DNA from 2 places in the Streptomyces sp. NPDC048590 genome. Region 2 is predicted to be linked to the other one. Evidence: predicted binding sites of a transcription regulator. Region 2 holds the regulator's gene; the other holds the start of a gene.
The links. The regulator HrcA, encoded in region 2, represses chaperone genes, less so after heat shock. The targets are predictions, from matches to a motif close to TTNGCACTCNGNNNNNCNGAGTGCNAA.
Positions count from the first base shown of each region.

Region 1: groL (chaperonin GroEL) is a predicted target of HrcA. The motif match lies at 1,790-1,816, and genes of this name have one in related genera.

Region 1 covers NZ_JBICWC010000004.1:613,464-616,668, forward strand. Annotated here, with positions in the region: gene groL (chaperonin GroEL) at 5-1,627, opposite strand; gene ACGFNN_RS15115 (cold-shock protein) at 1,979-2,185, opposite strand; gene ACGFNN_RS15120 (MoaD/ThiS family protein) at 2,635-2,910, opposite strand; gene thrC (threonine synthase) at 2,939-3,205, opposite strand, start outside.
Region 2 covers NZ_JBICWC010000001.1:605,943-609,147, forward strand. Annotated here, with positions in the region: gene ACGFNN_RS02500 (MBL fold metallo-hydrolase) at 6-728, opposite strand; gene hrcA (heat-inducible transcriptional repressor HrcA) at 893-1,909, shown strand; gene dnaJ (molecular chaperone DnaJ) at 1,910-3,049, shown strand.

The DNA.
Region 1 (3,205 bases), on a different contig from region 2:
AGGATCAGAAGTCCATGTCACCGCCCGGCATGCCGCCCGGAGCGGCCGCGGCGGCCTTCTCCGGCTTGTCGGCGATGACGGCCTCGGTGGTGAGGAAGAGCGCGGCGATGGACGCGGCGTTCTGCAGGGCGGAACGCGTGACCTTCGCCGGGTCGAGGATGCCTTCGGCGATCATGTCGACGTACTCGCCGGTCGCGGCGTTGAGGCCGTGACCGATCGGGAGGTTGCGCACCTTCTCGACGACGACGCCACCCTCGAGACCACCGTTGACGGCGATCTGCTTGAGCGGGGCCTCCAGCGCGAGCTTGACGGCGTTGGCACCGGTGGCCTCGTCGCCCGTCAGGTCGAGCTTCTCGAAGACGGCCGAGGCCTGGAGCAGAGCCACGCCACCACCGGCGACGATGCCCTCCTCGACGGCGGCCTTGGCGTTGCGCACCGCGTCCTCGATGCGGTGCTTGCGCTCCTTGAGCTCCACCTCGGTGGCGGCGCCGGCCTTGATGACGGCCACGCCGCCGGCCAGCTTCGCGAGGCGCTCCTGGAGCTTCTCGCGGTCGTAGTCCGAGTCGGAGTTCTCGATCTCGGCACGGATCTGGTTGACGCGACCCTGGACCTGGTCGCTGTCACCGGCACCGTCGACGATCGTGGTCTCGTCCTTGGTGATGACGACCTTGCGGGCGCTGCCGAGCAGGTCCAGGCCGGCGTTCTCCAGCTTGAGACCGACCTCCTCGGAGATGACGGTGCCACCGGTGAGGATGGCGATGTCGCCGAGCATGGCCTTGCGGCGGTCACCGAAGCCCGGGGCCTTGACGGCGACGGACTTGAAGGTGCCACGGATCTTGTTGACGACCAGGGTCGACAGGGCCTCGCCCTCGACGTCCTCCGCGATGATCAGCAGGGGCTTGCCCGACTGCATGACCTTCTCGAGCAGCGGAAGGAGGTCCTTCACGTTGCTGATCTTGGAGTTGACGATCAGGATGTACGGGTCGTCGAACGACGTCTCCATACGCTCCATGTCGGTGGCGAAGTACGCCGAGATGTAGCCCTTGTCGAAGCGCATACCCTCGGTGAGCTCCAGCTCCAGACCGAAGGTCTGGGACTCCTCGACGGTGATGACGCCTTCCTTGCCGACCTTGTCCATCGCCTCGGCGATCTTGGCGCCGATCTCGGTGTCGGCGGCGGAGATGGAGGCGGTCGAAGCGATCTGCTCCTTGGTCTCCACGTCCTTGGCCTGCTCCAGCAGAGCGGCGGAGACGGCCTCGACGGCCTTCTCGATGCCACGCTTCAGAGCCATCGGGTTGGCACCCGCGGCGACGTTGCGCAGGCCCTCACGGACGAGCGCCTGGGCGAGAACGGTGGCGGTGGTCGTACCGTCGCCGGCGACGTCGTCCGTCTTCTTGGCGACCTCCTTGACCAGCTCCGCACCGATCTTCTCGTACGGGTCCTCGAGCTCGATCTCCTTGGCGATGGAAACACCATCGTTGGTGATCGTGGGCGCGCCCCACTTCTTCTCGAGGACGACGTTACGGCCCTTGGGGCCGAGGGTGACCTTGACGGCGTCGGCGAGCTGGTTCATCCCGCGCTCGAGACCGCGCCGTGCCTCCTCGTCGAACGCGATGATCTTGGCCATGTGAAGTGGTCCTCCCGGACAGGGGTGGATTTCTCCGGACCGAGTGGCGCCCGCGACGGACGGCCTGCGTGACCGGTGGTTCCTTGCCCCACCGGACCTGCGGGCCTCACCGGCCCGGTCCAAGTTCTGTCACTCTCACCTGGAGAGTGCTAACGCCAATGATTAGCACTCGACCCATGAGAGTGCAAGCGTCTTCGGGATGCGGCACTCCCACGTGGGGCACCTCCGCCCCGGGGGCGGACGCACGTGGGGCACCTCCACCCCGGGAGCGGACGCACGCGGGGCCCGTACCCCGGTGGGAGGTACGGGCCCCGCGTGTGTGAGTGGTGTCGTCGGACGACCGTGCCGAGCTCAGCCGACGGCGAGCTTGACCATGTCCGCCTGCGGCCCCTTCTGGCCCTGCGAGATCTCGAATTCAACTCGCTGACCCTCTTCGAGGGTGCGGTATCCGTCCATCTGGATCGCGCTGTAGTGGACGAAAACATCCGCACCACCGTCGACCGCGATGAAGCCGTACCCCTTCTCCGCGTTGAACCACTTGACGGTGCCCTGAGCCATGCCCAACTCCCCTATTACTGGCCCTTGCACGAGCGCCGCACTTCGCGGGCCCGGGTCAGAACTCACCCTCCGACAGGAGAGGGCGGTGTGCGCCGGAACGCGTCGACCGCGGCCGAATGTATCTGCCCAACTGCCCTCTGCAACAGGTCAATCGGACGAGAATTCTGAGCACGCGCGACCGCACGGAAAGGGCGAATTCACTGGATTCCAGGGCAAGTCGGGCCTGACAAAGGCCGCTAATGCCTCAAGGAGTTCACGTACTTTGGCTGCTTCTTGTCGTGGCCGGGCGCATTCTCATATGCGGGCGGCACGGGCAGCGGCGGGGACTTCCCCAACTGTACCGCGCTCAACCATGCAGAATGCCCCCCTCCGCTTCTCTCGCGGAGGAGGGCATCGTGGTCACGCTGCGCGGTCGGACGGCCGGCCGCGCCGGTCCGTACCGCCGGGCGTCAGCCGCCGGCGACGGCGGGGATGATCGAGACTCCGGCACCGTCCGGGGTGGCCGCGTCCAGGCCGCCCTCGAAGCGCACGTCGTCGTCGTTGACGTACACGTTGACGAAGCGGCGCAGCTTGCCCTGGTCGTCCAGGACGCGGGCGCCGATGCCCGGGTGGTTCGCCTCCAGGGACGCGATGACCTCGGAGAGGGTGGCGCCCTCCGCCGGGACCTCGGCCTGGCCGCCCGTGTAGGTGCGGAGGATGGTGGGGATACGGACCTTGACGCTCATGTGGGTGCCTTCCTTCGGTCTCGGGTGGTCAGTTGGCGGCGGCGAGGCCCGCGTCGCGGAACGCGTCCAGGCTGGGCCGGATCGTCGCCGACAGGCCGGTCGTCGGGGCGACCGCGTCGAGCGTCTTCAGACCGTCGCCGGTGTTCAGGACGACGGTGGTCAGGGACGGGTCGAGCAGACCGTCCTCGATGAGCTTCTTCGTCACTCCGACCGTCACCCCGCCCGCGGTCTCCGCGAAGATGCCCTCGGTGCGGGCCAGCAGCTTGATCGCGTCGACGACCTGCTCGTCGTTCAC
Region 2 (3,205 bases):
CCCTTTCACGACACGCCGAACCGGGCGGCCAGCCGGTCGCGCTGGGCCCGCACGAACGCCGCGTCGACCACCGCCCCGTGCCCCGGTACGTACAGCGCGTCCTCGCCGCCCAGCTCCAGCAGACGGTCCAGGGCGGCGGGCCAGTGCGAAGGCACCGCGTCCGGACCCGCCTGCGGCTCGCCGGACTCCTCCACCAGGTCGCCGCAGAGCACCACGACCGGGGAGCCCGGCACCAGCACCGCGAGATCGTGTCCGCTGTGGCCGGGGCCCACATTCGCGAGCAGCACCTGGAGTCCGCCGCCGAGATCCAGGGTCGACTCCCCGCTCACCTGGTGCCGGGGTGCCACCAGGGCGTCCGTGGCCGCCGTGGCGTCCGCCGCACTCATCCCGTGCCTCACCGCGTCCGCCCGCAGCTCCTCCGCGCTCCGCACCAGCAGGTCCGCGGTGCCGACGGCTCCGTGGACGGCCGCTCCGGAGAAGGCCGCGGTGCCGAGCACATGGTCGAAGTGCGGATGACTCAGTGCGATATGTGTCACCCTCCGGCCCAGCAGCGCCTCCGCCTGGGTCCTCAGCTCGACACCCTCCCGGAGCGTCGAACCGGTGTCGTAGAGCAGCGCTCCGTCCTGCCCCGCCACCAGCGCGACGGTGGCGTCCCAGACGGGAAGGCGCCGCCGGCCCGCACTGTGGCCCAACCGCTCCCAGCCGAACTCTTCCCAAGAGACATGCATACGGCGACGCTATCGGCAACGACCTGCACAGTCCCCCGACGGCATGGCCGGTCGCCCTTGCCCCGGGGCCACCCCGCCCCCGTACACTGACCGGGGGATTGCTGGCACTCGAACGCACAGAGTGCCAGGCAGAAGCCGAAGAACCACAGCTGGAGGTGTGCGCGGTGCTCAGTGAACGCAGACTCGAAGTGCTGCGCGCCATCGTCCAGGACTATGTCGGCACCGAGGAGCCCGTCGGCTCCAAGGCGCTCACCGAGCGGCACAGCCTCGGGGTCTCCCCTGCGACCGTGCGCAACGACATGGCCGTGCTGGAGGACGAGGGTTTCATCGCCCAGCCGCACACGAGTGCCGGGCGTATTCCGACGGACAAGGGCTACCGTCTCTTCGTCGACAAGCTCGCGGGCGTCAAGCCCCTGTCGTCGCCGGAGCGCCGGGCCATCCAGAACTTCCTCGACGGCGCGGTCGACCTCGACGACGTCGTGGGCCGCACGGTCAGGTTGCTCGCGCAGCTGACCCGGCAGGTCGCCGTCGTGCAGTACCCCTCGCTGACGCGCTCGACCGTCCGGCACGTGGAGCTGCTGTCGCTGGCCCCGGCCAGGCTGATGCTCGTGCTGATCACGGACACGGGCCGTGTCGAACAGCGTATGATCGACTGTCCCGCACCGTTCGGTGACACCTCGCTCGCCGATCTGAGGGCCCGGCTCAACAGCCGGGTCGTCGGACGACGTTTCGCGGACGTCCCGCGTCTGGTGCAGGATCTGCCGGAGTCCTTCGAGACCGAGGACCGGGGCACCGTGTCGACGGTGCTCTCCGTCCTCCTCGAGACCCTGGTCGAAGAGACGGAGGAGCGGCTGATCATCGGCGGCACCTCCAACCTCACCCGCTTCGGGCACGACTTCCCTGTGATGATCCGGCCGGTGCTGGAGGCACTGGAGGAGCAGGTCGTGCTTCTGAAGCTGCTCGGTGAGGCGACGGATTCAGGCATGACCGTACGGATCGGGCACGAGAACGCCCACGAGGGCCTCAACTCCACGTCCGTCGTCGCGGTCGGCTACGGTTCGGGCGACGAGGCAGTCGCCAAACTCGGCGTGGTCGGACCGACCCGCATGGACTACCCCGGAACGATGGGAGCGGTACGCGCAGTGGCACGTTACGTCGGACAGATCCTGGCGGAGTCGTAAGTGGCCACGGACTACTACGCCGTACTCGGCGTGCGCCGCGACGCATCTCAGGACGAGATCAAGAAGGCATTCCGTCGGCTCGCCCGCGAGCTGCACCCGGATGTCAACCCTGATCCGAAGACCCAGGAGCGGTTCAAGGAGATCAACGCCGCTTACGAGGTGCTCTCGGACCCGCAGAAGAAGCAGGTCTACGACCTCGGCGGCGACCCGCTGTCCGCCTCGGGCGGTGGCGGTGGCGCGGGAGGCTTCGGGGCCGGCGGCTTCGGGAACTTCAGCGACATCATGGACGCGTTCTTCGGCACGGCGTCGCAGCGGGGCCCCCGTTCGCGCACCCGGCGCGGCCAGGACGCGATGATCCGCCTGGAGATCGACCTCTCGGAAGCCGCCTTCGGCACGACCAAGGACATCCAGGTCGACACCGCCGTCGTCTGCAACACCTGCAGCGGCGAGGGCGCGGCCCCCGGCACCTCCGCGCAGACCTGTGACATGTGCCGCGGCCGCGGTGAGGTCTCCCAGGTCACCAGGTCGTTCCTCGGCCAGGTCATGACCTCGCGTCCCTGCCCGCAGTGCCAGGGCTTCGGCACGGTCGTGCCGACCCCGTGTCCCGAGTGCGCCGGCGACGGACGCATCCGCTCGCGGCGCACCCTCACCGTGAAGATCCCGGCCGGTGTCGACAACGGCACCCGGATCCAGCTCGCGGGCGAGGGCGAGGTCGGTCCCGGCGGCGGGCCCGCCGGTGATCTCTACGTGGAGATCCACGAGCTCCCGCACGCCGTGTTCCAGCGGCGCGGTGACGACCTGCACTGCACGGTCACCATCCCGATGACGGCGGCGGCGCTCGGCACCCAGGTGCCACTGGAGACACTCGACGGCCTCGAGGAGATCGACATCCGGCCGGGCACCCAGTCGGGGCAGTCGGTCCCGCTGCACGGGCGCGGCATCACGCACCTGCGCGGCAACGGACGCGGTGACCTCATCGTGCACGTCGAGGTCACGACCCCGACGAAGCTCGACCCCGAACAGGAGCGCCTTCTGCGGGAGCTGGCCCAGATGCGCGGGGAGGAGCGGCCCACCGGGCAGTTCCAGCCCGGTCAGCAGGGGCTGTTCTCCCGTCTGAAGGACGCCTTCAACGGCCGCTGAACCCCGTCACGACGCCGCCCGCCGGTCCCTTACCGGCGGGCGGCGCTCTGCGTCCACCGGTCCTCCCCGGCAGGTGGCGCGGGTGTGCGGGCGGGTCCGTCCACCGTGTGAAACGGCAGATTCGGCACGATCCGCCGGACGTGGCACGATGCGCTC